3 regions of the Thermoanaerobacter sp. RKWS2 genome follow, and region 1 is predicted to be linked to each of the others. Evidence: riboswitches for the same ligand, from Rfam matches in the RefSeq annotation. Region 1 holds a riboswitch; each other region holds the start of a gene.
The links. A riboswitch is a leader RNA that binds a small molecule or an ion and turns the genes downstream of it on or off. The one in region 1 is predicted to bind S-adenosylmethionine.

Region 1 (10,435 bases):
TGTAAATCTACCATCCATCCAAGAGAATACTTTTCTGTAGGATATATTGACTCCACATACTCGCTAAATTTGCTTTTTTTATCGTAATCGCCAATTATTTGGATATTATCTTGCTTTTTATATAATACAGCATAACGAGGATGTTTTGTAGATATTTTTATTGAGCCCTTTGTACCGTATATTTCAAATCGAGTCTCCTCCTCAAGGTCGGCAGATATCCTTGAGGCTTCGATACTTCCCCATCCTCCATTTTTCATTTCTATTTCTACATTTGTCCAGTCATCTACATCCACTTCTTCATAAATTTCAGAGCCTTTGGATACAGGCCTTTTTTTAAAATATGTCTTCGAATTTGATCTTAAAGACTTTATTTCTCCCATCATAAATCTTACTGCATCCACAAGGTGTATCCCCATGTCAACTATTGCTCCACCACCAGAAGTAGCTTTTTTCATTTTCCAGGACATAGGCCTTTTAGGGTCCATATAGCCCGAATGAAGCATCAACGCCTTAAAATTTAAAATTTCACCTATCTCTCCATTTTTTATCATGTCTCTTGCCTGGTTTACAGCGGGCATAAACCTATACATTAAAGCTGTTTGATGTATTATCCTTTTTCTTTTGCCTTTTCCATTATTTCATAGGCTTCTTTGCCGTTAACTCCTATTGGCTTCTCAAGATATAATGGAATGCCTTTTTCTATCACTTTCATCGCCTGTTCATAATGAAGGTAATTAGGGGTACATATGTCGACAGCATCAAGGCCGCCCTCTTCCAACATTTCTTCAATACTTTTTACACCTTTTTCAAAAAAATGTGGTATATCTTCTATGTTATTCTTGTACACAGGTCCAAGTTTCACTTCAAAAGGAAGGTTTTTAAATATTAAAGGCATTGAAAAACAAGCTATAGAATGGATTGTCCCAATAAAGCCAAGCCCTATAAAGCCAAGTTTTATTTCTTTTTTTGACATTAAAATCACCTCTTTATAAAATTACGATATATTTTAATTATAACATTAATAAAGCATAAAAAAGAACAACCCCTTTTAAAAGGGACTGTTCTTTTACAATTATACACAAACCATTTCTTTATTGTATGTTTCTTCTATAAAATCCGAAATAATAGGTCCAATCTTATCTATATCCACCAAAAAAGAGTCATGACCTTGCATTGAAGATATTTCTTCAAATTTGCCACACCCTCCTGAAGCATTAAGTTTTTTAATGAAATCCCTCATGTACTTAGAAGGAAAAATCATATCTGTATCTATCCCTATCATGAGTATTTCCGCTTTAATCCTTTTAAGTGCCATCTTCAAAGAACCATAAGGCTTCGTAATGTCATGTTCATTCATAGCCCATAAAATATATAAATATGAATTTGCATCAAACCTGTTTATAAAAGACAAACCATGATAGTTGAGGTAATTTTCCACTTCAAAATTGTTTTCATCTCTTAACCTATCAAATCTATAGTCAAATAAATCACCACTTTTGTAGGTTATCATTCCCAGCATTCTGGCAGTGCTCAATCCTTTATCAGGTTTATGGGGCTTATCATAGTAATCACCGCCGTAAAAATGTGGGTCATTTAGTATGCATTGTATTCCTACATGATTATACGCAATATTAAGAGGAGTAAGCTTATAATCAGCAGCTATGACAATAGATTTATCCACTAAATCCGGGTATGTCACTGCCAACTCTAAAGCCTGCATTCCTCCCATAGACCCTCCAATAGCGACTTTTATCCGGTCTATGCCAAGATAATCTAGAAGAAGTTTCTGCACTCTCACCATGTCTCTTATATTAATTTTTGGAAACCTTAAACCGTAAGGTTTTCCTGTTTTAGGGTCTATAGAAGAAGGGCCTGTCGTTCCATAACAACTGCCAAGAAAGTTAGAGCATATGACAAAATACTTATCTGTATCAATATACTTGCCCGGACCAATTAAAGGGTCCCACCAGCCCACGTTATTTTTCCCAGGATGCATACCTGCTGCATGGGCACTGCCACTTAAAGCGTGTTCCACAAGTATCACGTTATTTTTTTCTTTATTTAATTTTCCATAAGTTTCATAAACAATAGTAAGTTCATCAAAGCTATATCCACTTTCTGTAGTGAATATATTTTTCCCTTTTAGTGTAACCTTTTTTTCCTCAACTATCATTTACATCAACCTTTCCTTATCTATTCTTGCGATGCATAAAGGGCATTATCAAGGTCTTCTAATATATCTTCTATGTCTTCCAGCCCTACAGAAAGTCTTATCATATCCTCCGTAACACCAGAAGCTAACTGTTCTTCTTTTGATAACTGCTGATGGGTCGTGCTGGCTGGATGTATAACCAAAGACTTTGCATCCCCTATATTAGCAAGATGAGTAAATAATTTTAAACTCTCTATAAACTTAATGCCTGCTTTTAATCCGCCTTTTATGCCAAAAGTCAAAACTCCTCCTTGCCCTCTTGGCAAATACTTTTGTGCCAAAGCATAATAGGGACTTGATTTAAGTCCTGGATAATTCACCCACGAAACGTAGGGATGAGAAGCTAAAAACTCTGCAACTTTTAAAGCATTTTGACTGTGCCTTTCCATCCTAAGAGATAGAGTCTCTAATCCTTGTGCGAATAAAAATGCATTAAATGGACTCAAAGCAGTACCCAAATCCCTTAAAAGCTGCACCCTCGCTTTTACAATATAAGCTGCTTCGCCTACATCTTTTACATACCTTATACCATGATAACTTGGATCTGGTTCTGTAAGTTCTGGAAACTTTCCATTGTCCCAATTAAATTTTCCAGAATCTACTATAACTCCACCTATAGAAGTCCCATGTCCACCTATAAATTTAGTCGCCGAATGTACCACTATATCAGCCCCAAACTCGATAGGCCGTGCAAGGTAAGGAGTTGCAAAAGTATTATCTACAATGAGAGGAATTCCTGCAGTGTGGGCAATTTCTGCTATTTTTTCAATGTCAGCCACGTCAATCTTTGGATTGCCAATAGTCTCAACGTACAAAGCTTTTGTGTTATCTGTTATTTGACTTTTAAAGTTTTCAGGATTGCTGGGGTCCACAAACTTAAAATTTATACCAAACTTTTTCAAAGTAGTCGCAAAAAGATTATAAGTCCCTCCATAAAGATTGGTAGAAGATACAATCTCGTCTCCTACTCCTGCGATATTAGTAACTGCCAGCGTTATAGCTGCTTGACCTGAAGATACAGCAAGGGCACCTACCCCACCTTCTAATGCAGCTATTCTCTTTTCAAAAACGTCAACTGTGGGGTTCATCATTCGAGTATATATATACCCTTCTTCTTTTAAGGCAAAGAGGTCTGCAGCATGTTGTGTACTTTTAAAAGCAAAGGAAGAAGTTTGATATATAGGAAGGGCTACAGCTCCCGTAGTTGGGTCAGGCTCCCACCCTTCATGAATTGCCAAAGTTGAAAAACCATATTTTTTAGACATACTTTTAACTCCTTTCACAAAATTTTTTAAATCACTTCTACAAAATCCTCAAATTTACTTACTTCTTCTGTTATATCCTCTTGCAAAACTTTAAAAATAGTTTTTATCTCGGTTATTTTTTCTAATTTTTCTGTAAATGTCTCAACACTTTTCTTCATTTTAACAATAGCTGTAAATGTGCCGTTTTCATAGGAAGATTCCACAATTGATACTTTTTGTTCTTTTAAAAACTTTAAAACTTTTTTCAAACCTAAAATATTTTCTTTATGAGTTTCAAGCCTTATATAAAAAGTATCTGTAAAACTTCCCTGACGAATTGGAAGAAAGTTTATCCTCTTATTATCTTTGATATCATAGTTTAACAATATATCAATTAAATCTGCCACTACAGCATCCCCTGTAGGAAGTTCTCCAGCACCTTTTCCTACAAAAACATATTCACCAAAACTATCCCCTCTAAGTATGATAGCATTATTTACGTCGTTTATCCTTGACAAAATATTATTTTCTTCGACTAAAACTGGTTCCACTCCTGCAAAGATGCCATCTTTGACTTTTTTGCCCCAGGCAAATAATTTTATTTTATATCCCCACTTATTGATGTAATTTAAATCTTGAGTCGTGATTTCGTCTATTCCTTTTCTGGTTATAGAATTTACTGGCACGTTTATATTGAACACTTTCCTCATTAATATAGCAAGCTTATAAAGGGCATCAAAGCCTTTTACGTCATAATCGGGATTTGCTTCTGCATATCCTAATTGCTGGGCTTCTTTAAGTGCTTCTTTATAACTTCTACCTTCAGTAGTCATTTTGGTGAGAATATAATTAGTAGTGCCATTTATTATACCGCCTACAAAATCTATTTCATCTGTAATTTTTAATCTATCAATTTGATGCAGTATAGGTATAGCCCCACCTACACTTGCCTCACATTTTAGAAATACTCTATTCTTTTCTGCTATTTCATTTAATTCTTCTCCATGCTTAGCTATCAATTCTTTATTTGCAGTGATTACATGCTTCCCTGAAGCCAAAGCCTCCTTCACATATTCGTAAGCTGGAGAAATACCTCCTATTGCTTCAATAACTATTTTTATCTCTTTATCTTTCAAAATTTCTTCAGCATTTTGGGTAAGTAGTCCTTCTACCTTCACTTTCCTTGGCTTATTGAGATTTTTCACGAGTATCTTCTTTATCTCAGGATAAACCCCTGTACTCTCCCTTATATGACCTCCTCTTGAAGTTATCAATTTATATACTCCTGTTCCTACTGTTCCAAGTCCTAATAATCCGATTTTTATTTTCATGTCACACCTCCAAATAAATTTTTAGGCCCTCTTCTCAATGAGAAGAGGGCCTAATAATCCGCCACTCCTCTCATCTCTCAGGTTAGACACCCTAACCTGCAGGATTTGGCACCAGACGCATATAAATGCCGGTTGCCGGGTTTCATCGGGCCAGTCCCTCCACCACTCTTGATAAGAGGTTTGTGTGTAATATTATATTCAATTTTGCATGTTGTAATCTATGTTATCACTTTGAAACTGTAAAGTCAAGAACTTTTTTTGTACTCTTTCTTAAATTTTTTGGTTAGTTGTATAATTAAATGCAACAGATAAAAAAATAGAAACCATAGTGAAAATCGTGTATGATATAGGTGTCAACTCAACATCATACAAGGAGGATTTTCACTATGGTTCATAATAATGATACCACAAAAAATCGTTCTTTTAAACACTTAAGTAGCTATGAACGAGGAGAGATCTATGCATTACTCAAAGAAGGAAGAAGTATTCGGTATATTGCTAAAAAACTTAATCGATCTCCAAGCACTATAAGCCGTGAAATTAAACGTGGAACTACTACACAACTTAGAAGTGATTTATCTTCTTATACAAGCTATTTTCCTGAAACCGGTCAAGCTATCTACGAAAAAAATCGTTCAAATTGCGGAGCTAAATTTAAAGTAGCTAAAGCAGAAGATTTCTTGAAATATGCTGAAAATAAAATATTAAATGAAAAATGGTCACCAGATGCAGTTGTAGGCTATTGTAAAAAAGACCCAAGCTGGAATAATAAAACCATTGTTTGTACTAAAACACTGTACAACTATATAGATAGAGGATTATTAAAAGTTAAAAACATTGATTTACCTTTAAAACTACGTTTAAAACCAAGGAAGAAACAAAACCGTAAAAATAAACGTATTATGGGTAAAAGTATTGATTTTAGGCCTAAAGAAGTTGAAAGCCGTGAAGTTTTTGGGCATTGGGAAATAGATACGTTAATTGGCAAGAAGTCTAATGACAAGGTGCTTTTAACATTAATAGAGCGTAAGACTCGCCATGAAATAATATTACTATTGGATACAAAAGACAGTAAATCTGTTAAAGATGCACTATCAAAATTAAAAGATATGTTTGGTGACAATTTAAGCAAGGTCTTTAAAACAATAACATCTGATAATGGTACAGAGTTTAGTGATTTAGAAAGTGCTCTTTTAGAATATGGCGTAGAAGTATATTATACACATCCATATTCATCTTGGGAAAGAGGTACAAATGAACGACATAACGGTCTTATACGACGTTTCATCCCTAAAGGTAAAAGTATTAAACATTTATCTATAGATACGATAAAGAGAGTAGAAAACTGGCTTAATAACCTTCCTCGAAAATTGTTAAATTATAAAACACCTAAAGAATGCTTTTATGAAGAGCTGGCAAAAATCTGTTAAGCCCATCCCTTATAAAGTATAGAGCTCGCTCGTGATTTGTCAAGGGGCAGGCTTCGCCTGACTTAAACCCTTGACAAATCACGACCTCCGCTCAATTTGTTAACTAAGATGGGCTTAAGGTTATATATGATTTGTTCCAAATCCTATATCTACATGATTTTCATTAGGTGTTGCATTTAATATTGCAATTTATATCTTAAATTTTTTCTAAATTATAATATACGCCGATTTTTTTTAGTGGTATAATAATATTGTATAATATTTATACCCTATCGATTATAAAAATTTAATATTTGCCACATGGGGTGCCGGCGTAACCGGCTGAGAAAAAGGTGTTGCCTTTTAACCCATCGAACCTGTTAGGTTAGTACCTGCGTAGGGATGTGGTCATCTGCCATGGCTATAATCCCCATGGTTTATTTATTTTTTAAGGAGGTTTTTATTATGACACAATTGGAATACGCCCTTTCAGGCATTGTCACAAAAGAGATGAAAATAGTCGCAGAGTATGAAGGAGTAGACGAAGAATTTATTTTAGAAGGAGTTAAAAAAGGAGAAATAGTAATACCATCAAACATCAACCACAAAAACCTCATTCCCAAAGGCATAGGAAGGGGTTTATCGACAAAAGTAAATGCCAATATAGGAACCTCTGATGCATACCCTGAAATTGAAAAAGAAATTGAAAAATTAAATGTTGCTGTAAAAGCTGGAGCAGATGCGGTAATGGATTTAAGCACAGGGGGCGACATTAACCAATCTCGTAGAAAAATACTTGAAAATTCCCCTGTCCCTGTAGGAACTGTCCCTATGTATCAAGCAGCTGTAGAATCTATATCCAAATACGGTAGCATTGTAGCTATGCCTGAAGAATTTATTTTTGAAGTTATAGAAGAACAAGCAAAAGACGGGGTTGATTTTATTACAGTCCACTGTGGTCTAACATTTGAATCATTGAAAAAGCTTAAAGACAACGGCCGAGTGATGGATATAGTAAGCCGCGGTGGCTCCTTTACAATTGCTTGGATGCTCCATAACAACAAAGAAAATCCTTTGTATAAACATTTTGATAGACTCCTTGATATTGCTAAAAAATATGACATAACTCTAAGCTTAGGAGATGGACTGCGTCCAGGTTGTCTTGAAGATGCTACAGACGCAGCACAAATTCAAGAACTTATAATCCTTGGCGAATTGGTAAAGAAATCTCGAGAGGCAGGAGTTCAAGTTATGGTAGAAGGACCCGGGCATGTGCCAATTGACCAAATTGAAGCAAATGTAAAACTTCAAAAACAACTTTGTCACAACGCTCCTTTTTATGTGCTTGGCCCTATTGTGACTGATATAGCTCCTGGTTATGACCACATAACTTCAGCAATCGGAGGAGCAATTGCAGCAGCTTCTGGTGCTGATTTCCTTTGCTATGTTACACCCGCTGAACATCTCGGACTTCCAGACAAAGAAGATGTCAAAGAAGGCGTTATTGCAGCAAAAATAGCTGCCCATGCTGCAGATATCGCAAAAGGCGTAAAAGGTGCTAAAGAAAAAGATTTAACTATGGCTAGAGCTAGAAAAGCCTTAAACTGGGATGAGCAAATAAAGCTTTCTATAGACCCTGATAAAGCTTTTAAATATCGCGTCAATAAAAACATATCTACAGCCAAAACTTGCAGTATGTGCGGAAAATTCTGCGCTATGAAAATTGTCAGTGAGTACCTTGGAACTTCAACTATGACTTGCTAATACCTTTGCCTTATTTACATCATAGTGTAAAATTATCGTAGGATTTTTTGAGTAAAAAAAACAAGAGACAACCCCTGTGATAAAATAGATTATGGAAAACAAAACAACACAGAAAGGGGTGTCTCTTGTGAACAAACATATCTTTGAAGATATTATACTACAAAATGCTCTAAATTTCACTAGAGAAGTGATAGAAATTTTTAGTGATTTATTAAACAAAGGAATGAATATTACAGAGCTTGCAGCAAGGATAAAAGAACTCACGGACAAACTAGGTAGAGAGGCAATAGAAGCAATTATTGAAGAGTTAGATAGGATAATAAAAGAAGATAAGAGAAGGAAAGAAAAATGGGTAGTAGAGAGGAAAGATAAAAAGAGATTAACCACAATCCTTGGGGATATAGAATATGAGAGGACATATTACAAATCCAGAGAGGATGGAAGATATACATATTTGGTGGATGATGCATTAGAGATAGGACGGCACGATAGGATAGAAAAAGGTGTAAAAATAAAGTTAGTAGAGAACGCAATAGAAGAATCATATGAAAGAAGCAGTAAAAAAGCATGTCCAGAGGAGTTAAGTAAACAGACGGTATTAAACGCAATAAGGGAAATAGGAGAAGTAGAGGTAAAGAGAGAAATAAAAGAGAAGAAAGAAGTAAGGGTATTATACATAGAAGCAGATGAAGACCATGTGCCTTTGCAAGATGGCAGCAATGAAACACCGCGATTGATATACATACATGAAGGTAAAGAAGAGAAAAATGGTAGAAATGTACTGAGAAATGTGCATTACAAGGCATACGTAGGAGAGAAAGCTGAAGACATATGGATAGATGTAGCAAATTACATAGAAGAAAATTACAAGGAAGAGAAGATAGAGAAGATATACATAGCAGGAGATGGAGCACCGTGGATAAAAGAGGGATTAAAATGGATAGTAAAATCAAGGTTTGTGTTAGACAGATATCATTTAAACAAATACGTATTGAAAGCGACATCAAAAGAGCCAAAGTATAGGGATAAGATATGGAGAGCAATAAATGAAGGAGATAAAGAAGAACTAAAGAAGGTATTTAATGAACTAATAAAGGTAACAAAGGAAGAGAGAGAAAAAGAGAAGGTAAAAGAGGCCAAGAGGTACATACTAAATAATTGGGAAGGAGTAGAGATATACAGTAAAGACAAAGATGTAATAGGATGCAGTGCAGAAGGGCATATAAGTCATGTATTTTCTTCTAGATTAAGTAGGAATCCATTAGGATGGAGTAGAGAAGGATTAAAGTTAATGGCGAAATTAAGAGTATTCAGCAAGAATGGAGGAGATTTGAGAGAAATAGAATGGGGTAAGAGAAAGAATATAAATGAAGGGAGCTACAAATTAACGAAGAAGCAAATAAAAGAGGCAGTAAGGAGAGTTAAAACGTCTACAAATGAAAAAATAAACAATATTACGGTTTTGAATATAGGGAAAGTAACGCCAATATATAGGGTTTTAAGAGCATTAAAATATGCACAAGTTATATAAAAAGCATGATAAGTTGGAGGCTGAAATTAACTAAGTTTCAGGGGTTGTCTTAAAAAAATCCTACAGTATCTTGACACTATCTATTTACATTCCCCCTTGATTTTCTTTGCTAATTTCTGCTATAATAGAGGAAAACATCAAGGGGGTATTTTTTATGGAAAAGTGGCAGTGCACAGTATGCGGGTACATCTATGATCCAGAAGAAGGAGACCCATCACAAGGAATTGAACCAGGAACTCCTTTTGAAGAATTGCCTGATGATTGGGTCTGCCCGGACTGTGGAGTAGGAAAAGATATGTTTGAAAAAATGTGAGGGAGCAATTGCTCTCTCTTTTTATTGATTTTTAATAAGATTCATATTATTATAGTTGTATGAAATCATTATGCTCAAACAAAGATATAATCAAACTGTGGAGGGCGTGTAAATTTAATGAGTGAAGGTTTTAGGAGGTTAACTCCTGAAGAAGCTTTAGAAATTATAAAAAAGCAACAGCGAGGAAAATTAAAAATATTCTTAGGATATGCTCCTGGTGTTGGAAAAACTTATGCAATGCTCAATGAAGGCAACAGGCGTCTTAAAAGAGGTCAAGATGTAGTAATAGGTTATGTGGAAACTCATGGAAGAAAAGAGACAGAAGCACAAATAGGAAATTTAGAAATAATCCCGCGAAAAAAATTGAATACCACGGCATGATATTAGAAGAAATGGATACCGACGCCATAATTGCTCGTAAACCAGAAGTAGTTTTGATAGATGAATTGGCACATACGAATGCGCCTGGCTCTAAGCACAAAAAAAGATATGAAGATGTGGAAGAAATTTTGCGCCATGGAATAAATGTAATTACAACACTTAACATCCAACATTTAGAAAGTTTAAATGACGTTATTCAACAAATCACAGGTGTTGCTGTAAGAGAAACAATCCCTGACAGCATAGTCGA
Region 2 (10,435 bases), 280 kb from region 1:
TGTTGGCTCTGCAGGTATAGCTTCTGTTCCAATAGCTGCGAGAGTGTCCCACTCTGTAGCCATAAAAGAAAATCCTTACAACTTTTTAATAATGCACGCCATGGGGCCAAACCTTGCCGGAGTTTTTGGAACGGCAATAGCAGGTGGAATAATGCTTGTACTATTAGGAGTTCATTAAAACAGCCAAAATGGCTGTTTTTTTATTGTATCACAAAGATATATGCAAGAATATTATATTAGTAAATATATAGATTTGGGAGGTTTAAAAATGTACGACTATAATCCTTATGTACAAGATTATGCTTTTCCTCCTCTAAAGCTTGCACAGGCTTATGTGCCTTTACAGAAGTATGTATCTCTTTATCCTCCGGAAGAAGCCATTAAAAAAGGCACTGTCTTTCCTGAACTTGATATGCCTTATGTAGGCGAAAAAATGAGGTGATAAAATGGATGGCAATCAAATATCTATGCTTAAGAAAATCATGGAAATAGAGTTTACCTGCATAGATTTGAATCTATATTTAGACACTCATCCCGAGGACCAAAAAGCTCTTCAAGACTACAACTATTATTCTAATCAATTGTCTATGCTAAAACAGCAATATGAACAATTTTACGGGCCCTTGATGGTTTTTGGTCATTCACAAAGTCAATATCCTTGGAAATGGGTAGATGACCCATGGCCTTGGGAAATAGAATATTGAGGAGGACTTTGCTATGTGGGTTTATGAAAAGAAACTACAATATCCTGCTAAAGTATGCAAACCAGATGTAAAAATGGCAAAATACCTCATCGCCCAATATGGAGGCCCTGATGGAGAATTGGCAGCCGCTTTAAGATATCAAACTCAGCGATTCGTCATGCCTACAGGAAAAGCAAAAGCAGTTTTGACAGACATTGCTACAGAAGAATTAGCACACCTTGAAATAATAGCAACTCTTGTTTTCAAGCTTTTAAAGGGAGTACCAGTAGAAATATTAAAAAGAGAAGGATTAGGGGAATACTATACAGAACATGATAGAGGCCTATTCTATGCAGATACAACAGGAATATTATGGACCGCCGCCTATATCCAGGCTAAAGGAGATGCAATCGCTGATCTACACGAAGATATGGCAGCCGAAGAAAAAGCAAGAGCAACTTATGAACATTTAATAAATCTCACAGATGACCCTTGTGTAAAAGATACTCTAAGGTTTTTGAGAGAAAGGGAGATTGTACACTTTCAAAGATTTGGAGAAACTTTAGTACAGGTAAGAGAATATATGGAAAGTAAAAAATTCTTTTAAAAAAGTAGATGTATGTCTATTGGCATACATCTACCCATTTTCCTTCTACTATTTTATCAAGGTCTTCGACTTTTATGGTAGCAGCAGCATTTGTATCACCAGCTGCAGGATATACTACCTCATAATTTTTTAAAGACACATCATAATATACTTCAACCGGATTTTTCAGCCCATAAGGACAAACGCCACCAACAGGATGCCCTGTAACTTCTAACACTTCTTCCGGGGATGCCATTTTTGCTTTTGTTTTAAAAGTATCTTTAAATTTTTTATTGTCTATTTTCCTATCTCCTGCTGTTATAATCATAATATATTTATCTTTTAATCTAAAAAGCATAGACTTTGCTATTTCCCCAGGAGTTACCCCTAAAGATTTAGCTGCTTTTTCCACAGTGCTTGTATCTTCAAAAATTTTTATTTTAATATCATATCCTTTCTCTTTAAAAAACTCTTTCACCGCTTCTACTGACACCTCTACACCACCTTTAAATACCACAAGTTTTACATAAAAGAGCATTTTTTAAGAAAAACTTATCAGCAATTTTAACTGCATCTTGAGCCGTTTTTCCGTAATAATCTGCTCCAATCTTATAGGCATATTCCTCAGTCAAAACAGCCCCGCCTACCATTATTTTCACATCAGTATTTGCTTTAAGCAGTTTGATAATTTTCTCCATATTAAACAAAGTTGTCGTCATCAAAGCACTTAGACCTACTAACGGTGCCCCTGTTCGCTTTACTTCCTCTAATATCACTTCTCCTTTGACATCTTTTCCTAAGTCAATTACATCATATCCATAGTTTTCAAGCAAAACTTTTACTATATTTTTTCCTATATCATGTACATCTCCTTCAACTGTAGCAAGTATTATTTTGCCTTTAGATACTGAACCTTTTGGAAGCTTTTCTTTTATTATCTTAAAAGCGCTTTGCACCACTTCTGCAGAGCTCAAAAGTTGTGGCAAGAAATATATGCCTTTTTCATATCTATCTCCCACTTCTTTTAAGGCAGGAATTATTATGTTATCAACTATAGAAAGAGGCTGAACTTCCTCCTCTAAAATATTTTTTACTATATCTTCTACTCCTGACTTTTTGCCTTCTAAAATCTGGATATAGAGTTTTGATTTTAAATCTTCTTCTTGAATTTTTTGTTGTTCTTTCTCTTTGATCTCCTCTTTTTGCTTTTTCCCATATATATTCAGATAATTCACACTGCCTTTATCTTTATTTAGTAAAACCATTGATGCCCTCAAAGTGTCCATCATGGCTTCATCGCAGGGATTTATAATAGCAGTAGTAAGCCCATAAGATGCTGCCATTGCTAAAAAAGTAGAGTTTATCAACCTTCTTTCAGGTAAACCAAAGGAAACATTGCTAAGTCCCACAACAGTATTTGCTCCTAACTCTTCTTTAGCCAATTTTATCGCTTCTAAAGTCTCAATTGCGGCCTCCTGCTCAGAAGAAACCGTCAGCACAATACAATCTATCAATATGTCCTCTTTAGGTATGCCATACTCTTCCGCTTTTTTTATAATTTTTTTCGCATTTTCAATTCTTTCATGCCTATCTTTGGGAAGCCCTTTATCTCCTACAGTAAGTCCTACAACACAAGCTCCGTATTTTTTGACAATAGGAAGCACTTCTTTTAAACTTTCCTCTTTTGCACTTACAGAGTTGATTATGGGTCTACCTCTTAAAATTCTTATAGCTTTTTCTACAGCTTTAATATTAGTGCTATCTATTTGAAGAGGAATGTCTACCACATTTTGTATTTCAGAAACTACTTTAGGAAGTAATTCTTCTTCGTTTACCCCAGGAACTCCCACATTTACATCCAATATTTCCGCTCCGCATTTTTGCTGTTTTATAGCTTCCTCTACTGCTAAACTCACATTTCCCGCCAAAAAAGCCTCACTTAACTTCTTTTTTCCAGTAGGATTTATACGTTCCCCTATAACCCTTAAAAGATAATTTTCACCTATGAAAACTGTTTTTGTATTGGAAGCTACAGCTGTAAATTTGTTGACTTTGACTTTTGGCTTTAAATCTTTTACAGCTTTTTTAACAAGTTTTATATAGTGAGGAGTAGTACCGCAGCACCCTCCCACTATAGAAGCGCCTTTTTCAACAAGTAAAGGAAAGAAACTAGCAAATTCTTCTGGTTTTAAGTCGTAAACTGTTTTGCCGTCGCGAATGACAGGCATACCTGCATTAGGTTGTGCAATAATAGGTATGCGAGAAACTTGAGACATTTTTTCCACTACACTTACCATTTTATCGGGGCCTGTCGAGCAGTTAACGCCAATGGCATCTAATCCTAACCCTTGTAAACTAACTACTACAGTTATAGGGTCTGACCCCATGAGAGTCCTTCCATCTTCTTGAAAAGTCATTGTACATATAACTTTCATGTTTGAATTCTCTTTAGCAGCAAGAATGGCAGCTTTTGCCTCCAGCATATCTGACATTGTTTCAATTAAAACAATATCTGCTCCCGCTCTTTCTGCAGCTATAACTACTTCTTTAAAAACATCATAAGCTTCGTCAAAAGTCATGTCTCCATAAGGGGTCAAAAGTTCTCCAATAGGTCCTATAGAAAGTGCCACAGGTTTATCTTTGGAAGCTTCTTTGGCAATTTTGACAGCCTGAGTGACAATATTGAAAACCTCATTTTCCAGTCCATATTTTGCTAATTTTATCCTGTTAGCGCCAAAGGTATTTGTCTCAATCACATCCGCTCCTGCTTCTATATAGGACCTGTGGATATCAAATACTACTTCTGGATGGGTTATATTCATATATTCGGGACACTCTCCAGTTTTTAAACCCCTCTCTTGAAGTTGTGTCCCCATTGCTCCATCAAAAACAATCACTCTATTTGAAAGTTCTTTAAAAATGTCTAACATTTTTAACCTCCATTTAATTCATCTGTACGTTATTTTCTGCAAAATCACAGACTAAATCATCGACTCTTGAAATTATTTCTAACACAACATTTGTACTCCCTAAAGGCATAATGTGAATTCCTGCAACTTCACTGCGTATCCGCTTTATAAACTCTACAGCTATGTTTATTCCCTCTTCTCTTCCTCCATCCTTTAGCCTTTCTAAAACTTTTTCTGGAATATCTATACCTGGCACTTTTTCATTTAAATTGACTGCCATTTTATAGCTTTTAAGAGGTAATATGCCTATCAAAAGTGGTACATTGAAATTTTTAATCTTTTCAATAAACTTAAATAAAATTTCCTCATCATAAACCGGTTGTGTTTGAATAAATTCTGCCCCTGCCTCTATCTTAACTTTAAGCTTCTCTAGTGCTTCATCCCTTAAATCATTTGGATTTGCAGTCGTACCGGCGCAAAATTCTGTTGGGGAATCTAATTTATTTCCATTGTAATCATAACCTCTATTAAAAGCACTGATAATCTTTAAAAGCCCAACAGAATCTACATCATATACCCCTTTAGCCTGAGGAGTATCTCCACGGGAAGGTTCATCTCCTGTCAAGGCTAGTATGTTTCTCACACCTAACGCATAAGCTCCTAAGAGCTCTGACTGAAGGCCTATCAGATTTCTGTCTCTACAGGTCAAATGAAAAATAGCTTCAATGTTTAAGTGGTCTTGTAAAAGGTGAGCGACTGCTATAGGACTCATCCGCATATTCGCCATAGGACAGTCCGTTATATTTAAGGCATCTACAATGCCTTTTAATTTTCTCGCTTCTTCAATAGTTTTCGTTATATCTACCCCTTTTGGCGTAGAAATTTCTGCTGTCACAACAAACTTCCTTTTCTTAAGTTTAGTACACAAATTTTCATTTTTCAACATCTACATCGCCTCCATTTTTAAAAATAAAAAAGTCTCTTCGCCAAAAGAAGAGACACCAAAACTCTCTCATCTTTCAGCGAAACGCTGCTGGAATTGGCACCAAGACGCATATAAAATGCCGGTTGCCGGGTTTCATCGGGCCAGTCCCTCCACCACTCTCGATAAGAGATTTTAAAGTATTAAATTGTTAAACTATTTAAGCTATATGATACTATGGATTAACTCCTATGTCAATAGAAATTTTTTTGTCCCTCTCTAAAGATTTTGCAGGCTTTTAACTTTTTTAAAATAAATCTGTAAATTTTTTATGTTATTTGCTATACTATAATTGTAAAGAATATAAATTTTCGAGAAAGGAATGTTTTGAATGTTCTCATCTCTTATTTTTGGTATCCTTTCTATTGGATCAATTATACTTTACGGTTTAATCTGGTGGAAAATTTTTGATAAAACTGGTTATGGAGGAGCATATGGTCTTTTGATGTTTATACCTATTGTGAATTTTATAATGCTTTTAGTATTAGCATTCACTGAGTGGCCCGTACATAGATATAAAAATTATCGAGCAATAACACTGTTTTTATTTTTAATACTTGTGCAAACACTTGCATAATGATTTTTTTAATATTATAATATACTTAACACTTGGAAAATGAGGAGGTTTAATATGGGTAATGAAAAATTACCAAGAGTAGCCTATTTCTGCATGGAATATGGCTTACAGTCAGATTTCAAACTATATGCAGGTGGCTTAGGCATTTTAGCAGGAGACCATCTAAAAGCTGCAAAAGAGTTAGGTATGCCTTTAGTAGGAATAGGCATACTGTGGAAACAAGGTTATACAGAACAACATATCGGTGAAGACGGATACCCCTATGATGCCTATCGCAATTACACACGTAAGTACGACTTTTTAAAGGACACTGGAGTAAAGGTAAAAGTAAAAATAAGAAATAGAAATGTGTATTGCAAAGTATGGTTGATAGACAACTTTGACAATGCTCCTCTGTATTTGCTTGACACAGATATACCAGAAAATGGGGACAGATGGATAACAGGTCAACTTTATGGATGGTTTGGTGAAGAAAGAGTTGCACAGGAAATAGTATTAGGCATTGGCGGAGTAAGAGCTTTAAGAGCTTTGGGAATTGATGTTGATGTTTATCATTTTAACGAAGGGCATGCAGTATTAGCAGCCATTGAGCTTATAAGAGAGAAAATGGAAAATCAAAATATGAGTTTTGAAGAGGCGTGGAAAGCCACAAGGGAAGAAGTAGTATTTACAACCCATACCCCTGTTAAAGAAGGAAACGAATCTCACGATTTAGAACTTCTCATGTACATGGGTGCAAACAATGGCCTTTCAATTGAGCAAATGGCTCAAATTGGTGGTGTTCCTTTTAATATGACAGTCGCAGGTTTGAGACTTTCTCGTATTGCAAACGGTGTCTCAAAACTTCACGGTCAAACTGCAAACAAAATGTGGCAACATGTTGACAACAAGGCTCCTATAATTTCAATAACAAACGGAATTGACAGAAACACTTGGGTAGATAAAAGGATAATAGAAGCCTACAACAAAGGTGAAGGACTTTTAGAAACTCATAATATTTTAAAACAAGAATTAATTGATTTTGTATATCAAAGGACAGGAGTTAAATTAGACGCTGACAAGCTTTTGATAGGTTTTTCAAGGAGAGCTGCTCCTTACAAAAGAAGCGACCTTATATTTACAAATGACGAAGTCATAGGTGATTATCTAAGGTCTAAAAAAATTCAAATGGTGTTTTCAGGAAAAGGTCATCCATTAGATGACGTGGGTAAAAAAATTGTCGCAAAATTAATAGAGATGACAAAGAAATATCCTGAAAGCGTAGTATTCTTAGAAGATTACGATATGACAATAGGAAAAATGCTTACTCGAGGCACTGATGTGTGGTTAAACAATCCAAGAAGACCATTAGAGGCCAGTGGTACCTCCGGCATGAAAGCCGCCATGAACGGAGTGTTAAATTTAAGTATTTTAGATGGATGGTGGGCAGAAGCTTGTATAGACGGAGTAAATGGCTGGCAATTTGGGGATGGTTTTGAGTCTGACAATATAGAAGAATTAGACAAACACGACCTTGAAGCACTCTATGACGTCCTTTTAAATAAAGTAGTTCCAACCTACTACAATGATAAAGCGAAATGGGAAAACATGATGAGAGAAAGTATAAGGACGACTTATGAAGCTTTCTCAGCTAATAGAATGTTAAAAGAATACTACGATTTAATGTACACAAAAAAATAAGTCAACCCCTATTTAAAAAGGCCGCGCAATTGTCCGGCCTTTAATTTATTTTCCCAATCTTTTTTCTAACAATTCTTTTTCTTTTTCATATCCTGGTTTTCCTAAAAGTGCAAACATGTTTTTCTTGTAAGCCTCTACTCCTGGTTGGTCAAATGGATTAACCCCATTTATATATCCGCTTATAGCACAAGCCATTTCAAAGAAGTAGACCAGATTGCCAAAATAGTAAGCTGATATTTCAGGGATATTTACTACAAGGTTAGGAACATTCCCATCTGTATGAGCCAATAATGTACCTTCAAAAGCCTTTTTATTGACAAAATCTATAGTTTTTCCTGCTAAAAAGTTAAGCCCATCTATATTGTCCTTGTCTTCATTTATAACTATATCTTTAACAGGTTTTTCAACATTTAAAACTGTTTCAAAAATATTTCTGCTTCCCTCTTGTATAAACTGCCCCATTGAGTGTAAATCTGTCGTAAAATCTACTGAAGCAGGATAAATTCCCTTATTGTCTTTACCTTCACTTTCTCCAAAAAGCTGTTTCCACCATTCAGAGAAATAGTGAAGCTTTGGCTCATAATTTACAAGTATTTCTATAGCTTTGCCTTTTCTGTACAAAATATTTCTCAAAATTGCATACTGCATGCTGATATTTTCATTAAGGTTATCTTTGGTATAGACTGTTGAAGCATCAAAAGCTCCCTGCATCATATCGTCTATGCTAATGCCTGCTACTGCTATTGGTAGAAGGCCTACAGCTGTCAAAACTGAGTATCTTCCTCCAACATCGTCAGGAATCACAAATGTTTCATATCCTTCTTCATCAGCTAATTTTTTTAAAGCTCCTTTCGCTCTATCTGTTGTCACATATATTCTCGATTTAGCCCCTTCTTTTCCATATTTTCTCTCAAGAAAATCTCTAAAAACTCTAAAAGCTATTGCCGGTTCTGTGGTAGTACCAGATTTAGAAATCACATTTATTGATACATCTTTGTCCTCTATAAGTTCAAATAAATCACTTAAATATGTAGAGCTTATGCTGTTTCCAGCAAAATAAATCTCCGGCATATTCCTCTTGCCTTTTGGCAACAAATTATAGAAGGAATGAGAAAGCATTTCAATTGCCGCTCTTGCCCCTAAATAAGACCCACCTATACCTATTACTACAAGCACATCAGAATCTGATTGAATCTTCTCTGCTGCTTTTTTAATGCGTTCAAACTCTGCCTTATCATAGTTTTTGGGAAGACTCACCCATCCTAAAAAGTCATTTCCTTGAGCATTTTTACTAAGCACCATATCAAGAGATAATTTTGCATGCTTTTCCATATATTCAATTTCTTTTTGACTTACAAATTGTAGAGCTTTTGAATAATCAAAACCTATCAATTTCTTCATATGTAAACCTCCATTCCTTATTTACATACTTATTTTATACCATAAATCTATGTTGTTCAAGTTTTTCAAAAGTATGTATAAGTTTACTTAATTAATTTCCACTGCCGGATCCACCTTGTCCTCCTCTATGATTTACCTTATATATGTAGTAAGCTGTAGCAAATAAAAGTCCTGCCACAATAGGCTCAACATCTACATAGGTTCCTTCTACATCAAAGCCTATTACATCTCCTCCCATTCTCCCCGATATCTTTTCATTGTCAAAGGCCAATTTCACATCAAAACCTATGATCTCTCCACCACATCTTCCCAATATCTCATTGCCACTTATCCTCAAATTAAGGTCATTTCCATCAATAGCTCCTCCTAATCTCACAGATACAAAGTCTTTCCCAATAGTCCCAGAAATACTCCTTCCTATAATAACACCCCCTATCCTCCCTTCAATTGTCCCTATCTCAAAAGAATATTTTATATCAAGGTCTGCTCCCAAAAGTGTTCCTCCAATTCGACCAGCTATTCTCCCATTATCTATACTAGCATGAACATCATAACCGGATATAAAGCCTCCAATTCTTCCTTCAACCTTGCCCATACTTTTACCCTCCTTTTATTCAGCTTTATTTTTACATACCCATAAATTTTTGTCAATCTTTTTGGAATTTTTACTTTATGGGATATAATATAAAGAGGAGGTGCAAAAGTTATGGAGGCATTAGAGGCTTTAAAAAAGAGAAGAAGTATAAGGAAATACATAGATAAACCTATTCCAAAAGAAATATTAGAAGACATAATAGACTGCGCAAGGCTTGCTCCCAGTGGAAATAACGCACAGCCTTGGCATTTCGTCGTTATAACAGACAAAGAAAGACTTAAATTCATAGCAGAAAAAGCTACATATGGGAAATTTATTAAAGATGCAGGAGCTTGTGTCATCGTCTACTGCGATAAAAATAACAGACATCACTTAGAAGATGGTTCAGCAGCAACAGAAAATATATTACTCGCAGCTACTGCCTACGGCATAGGTTCCTGTTGGGTAGCTGGGTATAACAGAACCTATGAAAAAGAAATAAACGAATACCTCAACATTCCTGACAACTTAAGAATGATTTCTATTATATCATTAGGATATCCCGCAGAAGAGCCACAACCAAAATATAAAAAAGCTTTATCTGAAGTTTTACATTGGGAAAAATTTTAAATGAAAGAGGGTTATAATATGTCAAAAGTAGTGGAGAGATTTTTAAAATATGTAAAATATCATACAACATCGGATGAAAACTCAACAACTTATCCCAGCACTGAGGGACAAGTAATATTTGCAAAAGAATTAGCAAATGAGCTTGAAGAAATAGGCCTTAAAGAGGTAAATGTAGATGAAAACGGTTATGTTACGGCTTTACTTCCTTCAAATACTGACAAAAAACTCCCTACAATAGGATTTATAGCTCATATGGACACAAGTCCTGACATGTGCGGCAAAGACGTAAAGCCTCAGATAATAGAAAATTATGATGGCAAAGATATAATCTTAAACAAAGAAAAAAACATAGTATTATCTCCTACTGAATTTCCAGAGCTTAAAAATTACATAGGAAAAACTTTAATCACCAC
Region 3 (10,435 bases), 620 kb from region 1:
CATTGACATAAGGGGAATTTGCTGATTCGATAAAGAGAGCATCCTTAGTGGGTACAAGTCCAGCTTCCAACGCATAGTTGGTATTTATTACTGCTGCGTCTACATCTGATAATACTCTTGGCAGAGTAGCTGCTTCCAACTCGGAAATCTTAATTTTTTTAGGATTTTCGACAATGTCATTTACTGTTGCTTTAATACCTGCATCTGGTTTTAATTTTATTATTCCAGCTGATTGCAGCAGTAGCAAAGCTCTTCCGCCATTGGTAGCATCATTTGGTATGGCAATAGTAGCACCTTCTTTTAATTCACTGAGATTTTTAATTTTTTGTGAGTATATTCCCATAGGTTCGATATGAACTTTAGCAATGTATGTTAAATTGAGATTATGTTCCTTTGAAAAGTCTTCAAGATAAGGAATATGCTGAAAGTAATTAGCATCTAATTCTTTTTCAGCAAGTTTTAGATTAGGTTGCACATAATCTGTAAACTCTACAATTTCTAAATTAATTCCCTCTTTCGCAAGTATAGGTTTTACGACGTTTAAAATTTGGGCGTGGGGCACTGGAGTAGCTCCTACTTTGATGGTTATCTTTGATGTGTCCTGTGTTTGGGATTGGGATGTTTGTTTTGCTCCACATCCTGAGATAAAAAGTGTTATAAGACTAAATAGTAAAACTACGGTTAAAATTTTTTTCACTTTAATTTCCTCCTTTTTAAATATAATTTACCGGTTCCTTGACAGATGTTTTACTAATATATCTCCTAGAAATTGAATTAGTTGTACCATAGCTACCAAAATTGCTACGGTATAAAGCATAATGTCGAGCATAAATCGCTGATATCCATATCTTACTGCTAAATCTCCTAGCCCACCACCTCCTATAACACCTGCCATTGCAGAATATCCTACTAAATTTATAGTAGTTATAGTAACCCCTGCTGCTATGGAAGGTAGAGCCTCAGGGATTAACACCTTAGTTATAATTTGAAAAGGCGAAGCTCCCATAGACTGGGCTGCTTCAATGACACCGCGGTCTACCTCTCTCAATGCTGTTTCGGTAAGCCTTCCCATAAAAGGGATAGCTGCTACAGAAAGTGGAACAATAGCAGCAGTGGTTCCTATAGCTTTTCCTACAAGCAACCGGGTGAAAGGTATAAGTACAATTAAAAGTATTACAAAGGGTACAGAACGGAAAATATTTACAATAGTACCTAGTATTTTGTTTAAAGGTTCGTTATGCAGTATCTGATCTTTGTCAGTTACCATTAACAGCACACCAAGTGGTACACCAAAAATTGTTGCTATGAGCGTTGATACCACTACCATGTATATAGTTTGCCACGTTCCGACCAGCAATAAGTTTATAGTTTCAGACATTTTCAATCACCTCCACGTCGAGTCCCAAATCTTTTAGATATTTTAAAGCAGCGTCTGTTTCACCGTTTTTGCCTCTTAGCTCAACTATAAGAGTACCGTAGGGCATACCCTGGATGTGGTCAATGTTTCCATAGAGAATATTGGTGTCAACATCAAATTTTCTTATAATGCTTGATATGACAGGTTCTGTTGTAATTTCGCCGAAAAAGGCAATTTTAATAATTTTGCCTTCCAAGTGTTCGTGGGACAAGTTTTCAATCCTATCTTTTAATTCCTTAGGTATTTCTGATAAAGTTACAGATTTTAAAAAATTTCGTGCGGTTTCTGTTTGAGGTTTTTTAAATACTTCAATAAGAGGTCCCTGTTCTACCACACGACTTTTTTCAATAACTGCTACTTTATTGCAAATTTGTTTAATGACATTCATTTCATGAGTTATGAGAACTATGGTGATTCCCAGCTCCCTATTTATATCTTTTAAAAGATTTAAAATAGAAAGAGTTGTTTCTGGATCCAGCGCTGAAGTAGGTTCGTCACAAAGAAGAACTTTCGGATCATTAGCCAGGGCTCGTGCTATGCCTACCCGCTGTTTTTGACCGCCTGAAAGCTGAGAAGGATAGTTGTCGGCCTTGTCGGAAAGCCCCACGAGCTCTAAAAGATTTTCTACTTTTTTATCGATTGTCCTTTTGTCCAGCCCGGCAATCTCCAAAGGAAAAGCCACATTGCCTCTGACAGTTCTGGATGATAACAGATTAAAATGCTGGAATATCATGCCTATTTTTTTTCGCATTTCTTTTAATTCAGAGGGAGAAAGCCGAGTCATTTCAACACCATCTATCTCAATTGAACCGGAAGTTGGCTTTTCGAGCATATTTATGCAGCGCAGGAGAGTACTCTTTCCAGCACCGCTCAGACCTATAATTCCAAAAATATCGCCTTTTTCTATGTTGAGGTTGACGTCTTCCAAAGCCCTAACATTTCCTGAAGCTGAATGATAAACTTTTGTAAGATTTCTAATATAGATCAAAGAAAAGCCTCCTTTCCCAAAATAAAAATAAAAAATCCTCTTCTGACAGTACGAAGAGGTTTTTAAATCCTCTTATCTGCCAGAACTCAACGTTCTGCAGGAATTAGCACCGTGCAGCCGCATGTTTAAAACTTTCGGCCACCGGTTGCCGGGTTTCATCGGGCCAGTCCCTCCACCTGCTCTCGATAAGAGTTTTTATTTTATTATTCACTTCAGCAATTTAATTAGATAATAACATCAACATAAACTTTTGTCAATAGGCTAAAAAGCAATTTGTCAATAGCCAGCGAAAATGTCATTGTTATCGCAATAATTAATCCAAAAGTGTCTACAATAATATACTAACACCAGTTATGCAAGCCTATGAAATGTTAAATAAACTTAGTGAAAAGCACACTGAACTTTTTAAAAAGGATCACTTTTCTTCTGATTTTTGTGCTATAATAAATTAAAAATTTCTTTGGAGGGTTTTGGTCATGTTAAAAAGTAATAGAATTGAACTTGTTCCATTTGAGAGCAAATATTTTGAAAAATTTGTAGAGTTTCGGAATAGTGATGATAGTAGAAATTTAACGATGCCGGGTATACCATATCCTGTTACAGTAGAAACTGTTGCAGAAAGGTGGAAAACAAAAAAAGATCCAAAAGAAAATGGAGAATTCGCTATAATACTTAGGAGCACAGGTGAATATATAGGAAATGTTTCATATAATAATGTCGACTGGAAAAATAGAAACTGTGAGATTGCAATAATGATTGGGGAAGAAAAACACAGAAATAAAGGCTATGGTACGGAAGCTTTAAATTTACTACTGGATTTTATTTTTAATGAATTAAATTTACATCGAGTAGAGTTAAGGGTTTATGATTTTAATGAAAGGGCAATAAAGAGTTATGAAAAATGTGGTTTTAAAAAAGAAGGGCTATTGAGAGAAGTAGTATATAAGCACGGTAAGTACATAAATGAATATGTAATGGGAATTTTAAAAGAGGAGTTTATTAATAGAAACAATTATTACCAGGAAAATAATAACAATAATAAGTGAACAAGGAGGATAATTATGAGAGCTTTTATTGGAATTGATATAGGCGAAAAAGCTATAGAGCAGATAGTGAGATTTCAGGAAACATTGAAAAATTATACTGTAAAAGGGAGATGGACTTATAAAGATAATTTCCACATCACATTAAAATTCTTAGGAGAAATAGAAGTAGAGGCTATTTCTAAAATAGAAGAAGCGGCAAAAGTTGCAGTAAAAGGCATCAGCCCTTTTTACATACGACTTTCAGAAGTAGGATTTTTTAAAGGTGATAAGGAGATGAGAGTTTTGTGGATAGGAACAGAAGAAAGTGAATTTCTAAATAAATTGCATCACAATATAGATAAAGAATTATATAAAATAGGATTTGCAAAAGATGAAAGAAAATTTACTTCCCACATTACTATTGCCAGAGACATACGTTTAAGCATTGACATAGAAGAAGTAAATAATCTTTTTGAAAAACAAGAGAAAGAGGCTATTTTAGTAGATACAATTTTTTTGTATGAGAGCGTTATACAAGAAAATAGAAGAAAATATATTCCTATATTTAGTGTGCCTTTAAAATAAGAAGTAAGATGCCTAAAAAGCATCTTACTCTGGATTTACATAAAGGGTCTTTTGGTTTGTATATATTACAAAACCTGGTTTTGCGCCAGAAGGTTTTTTTACGTATTTTTTTAAGGTATAATCAACAGGTACATTTGAAGAATTTTTCGCTTTGCTATATTTGGCGGCTAATTTTGCAGCTTCAATAAGAGTTGTTTCAGGCACAGATTTGTTATTTGTCTTTATTATGACGTGGGACCCTGGTATGTCTTTTGTGTGAAGCCATATATCGTTAGGATTTGCGAATTTTAACGTTAGATAATCGTTTTGAGTGTTGTTTTTCCCTATATATATGTCGAAACCGTCTGAAGATACTACATGCAATGGTTGAGAAAGAGTTTGCCGTGATATTTTTTTCTTTTGCTGCTTATGTATATACCCTTGTTCAGACAGTTCATTTTTTATTTCCTCTATTTCTGATGGTAATGTACAATTTTCCAAGTTCACTAGTTGACCTTCTAAATAAGTTATTTCCTCAAGAGTATCGGATATTTGTTTTTCTATTATTTTATTGGCATTTTTTAACTTGCTGTATTTTTTAAAGTATCTTTGGGCATTTTCTGAAGGGGAATATTTTTTGTCAATGGGTATTTCAATTTCTTCGCCAGTGTAATAGTTCATGGTTTTGAAGCTTTCCATTCCTTTTTTTAGAAGGTGCATATTTGCTGTTATAAGTTCGCCGTAAAGTCTAAAAGTGTCAGCATTTTTTGCTTCGTTTAATTCTTGTTGAAGTTTATCTAATTTGTTATAAAGTTTTTCTAAATTGTTGTTGATGATTTTTCTTAAATCCGAGGACCTTGCTTGCAAATTTACTATATTTGCTTTTTCACTGAAAAATTTACAAGCAGCTTGGTTCACTGTAGGGAAAAAAGTTTTTGTAATATATTGAGATAAATCAATACAAGAAAAGTCAATTACTTCATTTTCCTGAAAAGCAATGCAAGGTTTTAAATTTAAGCTTAAAACATCTTCATATATTTTTTATGTTTTGATATAGATTTTCAATTTGCTCATCTTCTATTGATTCTACAAATCTGTCAGATACATTACATCTAAAAGCAACTTCTCTTGCTAAAGTGGGGCTAAATCCTTGTAGAATATCTATTAAGGCTTTTTCAATTTTTTTGATTTGTAGTTGTTAACAGCTTCTTTAAAAGAAGGTAACGAAAGATTATTTATATTTAACTTTTCTTGCAGTGGTGGGCAGACATATTGCCTCCCAGGTAGTACTTCTCTTACTTTACTCATATCGGAATATACTCTTTTTATGCTATCTATTATCGTTTGAGTAGCTTTGTCAATTAATATGATATTGCTGTGTTTTCCCATTATTTCAATAATTAGAGTTTTAATTGTTTGATTTTCTAATTCATCTTTTGTTTCTATATCGATTTTTACTATTCTGTCAAATTCTACTTGTTTTATATCTATTATCCTGCCGCTTTGAAGAAATTTTCTCAAAAGCATGCAAAACATTGGAGGCTCAGCAGGATTTTCTTTATTTTCTTCTGTAAGATATATTCTTGGATAATTTGCATTAGCAGACAATAGCAGTTTATAGTTTTTACCTTTATTTCGTATTATAAAGATTAATTCTTCTTTTACAGGTTGATATATTTTATCAATTCTTCCACCAATAATTTCTTCTTTTAATTCTTTTGTTATTGCATGTAAAGTTATACCGTCCAAAGCCATAGTTATAACCTCCAGATTTTATTGTATATAAAAAGTATACCATGAAATCGAAGGGTTTAATAGTGAAAAATTGATTGTGTTGATTTTAGTTGTAACATTTGTTACAATAAAACAAGATGTAAAAATAGGAATTAAAGTTTAATTGCCATAAGTAGAAAATTGAAAAGCAAGAGAAAGAAAGATAGAGGAGGTCAAAACAGTTGAAATTAATAGTAAAAAATGATGTAATTTCAATTAGGTGATGACAAATGTTATTAACTATAAAAAAGTTAAAGAGCTATATGATATAAGCAGAATTACATTAATAAACTGGGAAAAAGAAGGATTAATAACCCCAGTTAGAACACCAAAAGGAAGAAGAAGGTACAAAAAAGAAGATATAGAGAAGTTATTAGGCATGCTGGAAGAAAAACCAAAACCCAAAGTAGTTTTGTATGCAAGAGTGTCCACAAAGAAACAAGAAGAATATCTTAAGAATCAAATTAGAAGGCTTGAAGAGTATGCTAATTCTCAAGGATGGCAGTATGAAGTTATATCCGAAATAGCAAGTGGAGTAAATGAAAACAGGAGAGGATTGTTAAAGCTTTTGAACAAGATAAAAAGAGGAGAGGTTGAAAAAGTTGTAATAGAATATCCTGATAGACTTGCAAGATTTGGCTTTGAATATCTCAAATTTTTCATGGAAAGCTTTGGGGTAGAACTAACAATTTTAAATGATAAAGAAAATGAAGAATACGCAAATAAAGAGTTGGCAGAAGACTTAATAGCAATAGTCCTCATTTGCAGCAAGAATTTATGGACAAAGGAGCAAAGAGCATGATAGTAATACAGGCTAAACTCATTTTTTTAAATCAACAAGACAAACAAATAGTATTAGACTTAATGAGAAGATGGTCGTCCTGCATGAGATTTGCATATAAAAGGCTTCTAGAAGGTTATGATAGAAAAACATTAAAAAGGGACCTTCCGAAAACTTTCAATTTAAACTCAAGGTATGTAGATGATGCAATAATGAAAGCAAGAAGCACATTAGAATCTGCTAGAGAATTAGGCGAAAATCCAAAGAAAGTCATTTTTGGAGGAAGAGACTTGTTTGGAAAACTTCAAAAGCGCCATATAAATGGGAAAGAATATCAAAAGCTAAAAACAAAGTGGCAAGAAAGAAGAAAAGGGAATCTCTATTCAAGAGGAGATAAAAGCAAAAAAGGAAATCTCAACACAAGAATAGAAATAAAAGAAAATGGCACTTTCTTAAGGATAAATGTAGGGGAAAGAAAATACTTATACGCCAGAATAGAAGCAGGCTACAAAAAGAATAAGAGCAGAGGAGAACTTCTACAGGAAATTGCCCAATCAAACATACCCTACTCTGTAGAATTAAAACTTAAAAACGGCAGTATATACGCCTATTTTGCTATTGAAGAAGAATATCCAAAAATAAAAATAACAAAAGGAAAAGGAGTCATAGGAATAGATTTAAATGCATATCCAGACAACATATCATGGGCAGAGACAGATGAAAAAGGTAATCTAATAAGCTATGGCAGTATACCAATGCCAGAGCTTGCAAGTGGCAGTAAGGACAAAAGAGAATATTTCAGATGGCAATATGCTCATGAGATAGTAAAAATAGCAAAAGAGAAAGGAAAAGCAATAATAATTGAAGAATTAGAAATAAAAGAAAAAGGTAAAAGAGGAGATTTTTCAGGGAGAAAATCAAGAAGGATAAGACATAACTTTAGCTACAAATCACTTCTTTCAAAAATAAAAACACTAGCAAAAAGAGAAGGGATAGAAGTAATAGAGGTAGACCCTTCTTACACATCAATAATAGGAATGTTAAAATATGCACCGCAATACATGATAACGAAAGATATAGCAGCAGCCTATGTAATAGCAAGAAGAGGGTTGGGACTGCAAGAAAAGATACCAGATAATTATATAAAGTTTCTCAACGCATTGACTGTAGATGAATTAGAAGAATTAAAAGAGCATGTAAAGAAAACAGTTAGAAACAAGCATTTAAAGAAAAAACATTTAAGAGAAATAAACAAAGTAATAAAATTTATACAAAGCCTTGAGAGTGAGTCAGGAAAGGTACTAAAACCTCTGGATGGAACAAGTTTTAGTACCTATAATTTCTGGCAAGTTCTCAAGGTAGCGGTGGTAACGCCACTCTCCCCTGAGAAAGTGCCAAGAGACTTCTCTACCCTGAAGGAATTACTAATTCAGGGCAAGTGGAGAGACCCGTAAGGCGCGAGTTCCTGCTTCTTGGGGCAGGGGCTATGGTTTTCCCAAATACCGCCTGCTGGGGCAGGGAAAGTCTGAAGGGCGGACTATAAATACCCCAGCTATCTGAACTGTCCAGTTTTGTACAGTTTGGGTAACCAGGTGGAAAGTTGAAGTGGTTACTTTTTGTGTATAAGGTCCCAAGTGATTCTTCTACAGCTAGAGTTACTATATGGAGAAGAATAAAAAAATTGGCGCTTTGTATTTACAACAGTCTGTATGTATTGTGCCTTACATGGAAAGGCTTGTAAAAGAAATAGAAAAGTTAAAGGATGAAATTAAAGGCTTTGGAGGAGATTTTAAAGCCTTTGAAGTAGTGGCCCTTGATGAAGAAATAGAGAAGGATGTGATAGAACAATTTAATCATCAAAGGAGGGAAGAATATAGTGAAATAAAGGAACAATGTGAAGAGTTTTTTAAAGAGATTGAAAAAGAGATAGCAAGAAAAAATTTTACTTTTGCAGAATTAGAGGAAAATGAAGATGAGTTGAATAAGTTATATAAGTGGTTTGAAAAAGTAGCCCAAAGAGATGTGTTTGAGTGTGAAATGAAAAAAGAGGTTAAGGAATTATTAGAAAAAGCCAGTCGAGACTTTGAATATTTTGCTTCATTGGTTTATGAAAATAATAAAGAGTGAAGGGAGGCATTTTAATTGTTAAATGTAATTATTTTGGGGTTGACAAGTCTTCTTACAGATATATCTACTGAAATGGTATATCCTTTGATTCCACTTTTTCTCACTTCTCGACTTGGGGCAAGCCCGGCAATAGTAGGGATTATTGAAGGGTTTGCGGAAAGTCTAGCTAGTATACTTAAGGTTTTTTCAGGGTACATATCTGATAAAGTAGGTAAAAGAAAACCTTTAGCTATAGCTGGATATTCTTTTTCTACTATAGGAAAAATGTTTTTGTATTTTGCTACTTCATGGGGATGGGTTTTTTGGGGTAGAACTGCTGACAGGTTTGGAAAAGGAATACGAACAGCTCCAAGAGATGCTTTGATTGCTGAAGCTGTAGATAAAGAAAACATTGGGAGAGCATATGGACTTCATAGAGCATTGGATACTTTAGGCGCAACGATTGGAATTGCTTTAGCGTATTATTTTTTGACTTCTTATAAAGGAGATTATAAAGCAGTTTTTATGTATTCTCTAATACCAGCTTTTTTAGGAGTTATTGTGCTGTTTTTTGCTAAGGAAAGCACAGTAAAACATGAACTTTCAAAAAAACTTTCATTTTCTTGGAAAAGTCTTGATAGACGTCTTCAAATGTTTTTAATAGTTATTTTAATTTTTGCCTTAGGTAATTCTTCTAATCAGTTTTTACTTTTGAGAGCAAAAAGTGTGGGCTTTAGTGATTCGGATGTTATACTTTTGTACTTGGTGTATAATATTGTTTACATGATATTTTCATATCCAATGGGAAGATTATCTGATAAGATAGGGAGAAAAAAGCTTCTCATTATGGGTTATTTCTTTTATGGAATAGTGTATTTAGGATTTGCTGTTTTTGGCTTTAAAAGTGCTATGTGGATATTATTTTCTGTTTATGGTTTGTACATCGCTTTGACTGAGGGTGTTGAAAAAGCTTTAGTAGCGGAAATTTCTCCACCTCATTTAAAAGGTACAGTTATAGGGCTTCATGCTACTTTTACAGGCATTGGCCTTTTACCGGCTTCTTTTATAGCAGGAGTACTTTGGGATACATTGGGAGTAACTGCACCTTTTTATTTTGGCGGAATTATGGGAGTTTTGGCTGCTATTGGCCTTATGATCGTTTTATGATTGTTTTCCTCACATTTTCTTAAAATATCTAACCAAATTAGCCTTTTTTGTGTTATAATATCCTTGAAGATTAGAAAATGGAGTGATATAGGTGAAATTTACTAAAATGCATGGATTGGGAAATGACTTTATAGTAATTGAGGCTCTAGAAAATGTAGATTATAGTGAATTAGCTATTAAACTTTGTGATAGGCATTTTGGTATAGGGGCGGATGGTCTTTTAGTTGTTGAGCCTTCAGGAATTGCGGATATTAGGATGAGGATTTTTAATGCAGATGGTAGCGAAGCAGAAATGTGCGGTAATGGTTCTAGATGTTTTGCAAAATATGTTTATGAAAGAGGGATAGTAAAAAAAGAGAAAATGGCAGTGGAAACCTTAGCGGGAGTGATTATGCCAGAAGTTTTTGTAGAAAATGGGAAAGTAGAAAGTGTAAAGGTTTATATGGGCAATCCCATTTTTGAAGCTAGCAAAATACCTATAAAAAGTGACAAGCAAAAATTTATAAATGAGCCAGTAAAAATAGATGGGAAAGTTTATAAATTAACTTCTCTAAGGGTAGGAGTGCCTCATACTATTGTTTTTGTAGAATCCTTAGATGAAAATATGATTAAAG

Region 2: linked by a shared signal. The riboswitch ahead of OEI98_RS10400 (methylenetetrahydrofolate reductase) and the one ahead of OEI98_RS11755 (homoserine dehydrogenase) in region 1 are both predicted to bind S-adenosylmethionine.
Region 3: linked by a shared signal. The riboswitch ahead of OEI98_RS08635 (methionine ABC transporter ATP-binding protein) and the one ahead of OEI98_RS11755 (homoserine dehydrogenase) in region 1 are both predicted to bind S-adenosylmethionine.

What each region holds. Positions count from the first base shown of each region.
Region 1 covers NZ_CP110888.1:2,230,211-2,240,645, forward strand. The annotation lists partial or broken gene OEI98_RS11740 (Gfo/Idh/MocA family protein) at 1-973, opposite strand, end outside; gene metX (homoserine O-acetyltransferase MetX) at 1,073-2,173, opposite strand; gene OEI98_RS11750 (homocysteine synthase) at 2,194-3,477, opposite strand; gene OEI98_RS11755 (homoserine dehydrogenase) at 3,504-4,787, opposite strand; SAM riboswitch class I at 4,855-4,965, opposite strand; gene OEI98_RS11760 (IS30 family transposase) at 5,174-6,217, shown strand; TPP riboswitch at 6,509-6,616, shown strand; gene thiC (phosphomethylpyrimidine synthase ThiC) at 6,662-7,960, shown strand; gene OEI98_RS11770 (ISLre2 family transposase) at 8,088-9,491, shown strand; gene rd (rubredoxin) at 9,646-9,804, shown strand; partial or broken gene OEI98_RS11780 (sensor histidine kinase KdpD) at 10,042-10,435, shown strand, end outside.
Region 2 covers NZ_CP110888.1:1,949,658-1,960,092, forward strand. The annotation lists gene OEI98_RS10370 (sodium ion-translocating decarboxylase subunit beta) at 1-178, shown strand, start outside; gene OEI98_RS10375 (spore coat associated protein CotJA) at 269-442, shown strand; gene OEI98_RS10380 (spore coat protein CotJB) at 447-704, shown strand; gene OEI98_RS10385 (manganese catalase family protein) at 718-1,290, shown strand; gene OEI98_RS10390 (YbaK/EbsC family protein) at 1,307-1,807, opposite strand; gene OEI98_RS10395 (homocysteine S-methyltransferase family protein) at 1,776-4,199, opposite strand; gene OEI98_RS10400 (methylenetetrahydrofolate reductase) at 4,213-5,124, opposite strand; SAM riboswitch class I at 5,188-5,292, opposite strand; gene glgP (alpha-glucan family phosphorylase) at 5,792-7,417, shown strand; gene OEI98_RS10410 (glucose-6-phosphate isomerase) at 7,463-8,818, opposite strand; gene OEI98_RS10415 (hypothetical protein) at 8,910-9,413, opposite strand; gene OEI98_RS10420 (nitroreductase family protein) at 9,525-10,022, shown strand; gene pepT (peptidase T) at 10,041-10,435, shown strand, end outside.
Region 3 covers NZ_CP110888.1:1,615,026-1,625,460, reverse strand. The annotation lists gene OEI98_RS08645 (MetQ/NlpA family ABC transporter substrate-binding protein) at 1-697, opposite strand, end outside; gene OEI98_RS08640 (methionine ABC transporter permease) at 725-1,378, opposite strand; gene OEI98_RS08635 (methionine ABC transporter ATP-binding protein) at 1,371-2,405, opposite strand; SAM riboswitch class I at 2,475-2,597, opposite strand; gene OEI98_RS08630 (GNAT family N-acetyltransferase) at 2,882-3,451, shown strand; gene thpR (RNA 2',3'-cyclic phosphodiesterase) at 3,467-4,015, shown strand; gene OEI98_RS15315 (NFACT RNA binding domain-containing protein) at 4,040-4,378, opposite strand; partial or broken gene OEI98_RS15080 (Rqc2 family fibronectin-binding protein) at 4,409-5,749, opposite strand; partial or broken gene OEI98_RS08610 (IS607 family transposase) at 5,991-6,585, shown strand; gene OEI98_RS08605 (IS200/IS605 family accessory protein TnpB-related protein) at 6,566-8,002, shown strand; partial or broken gene OEI98_RS08600 (Chromate resistance protein ChrB) at 8,149-8,675, shown strand; gene OEI98_RS08595 (MFS transporter) at 8,691-9,821, shown strand; gene dapF (diaminopimelate epimerase) at 9,913-10,435, shown strand, end outside.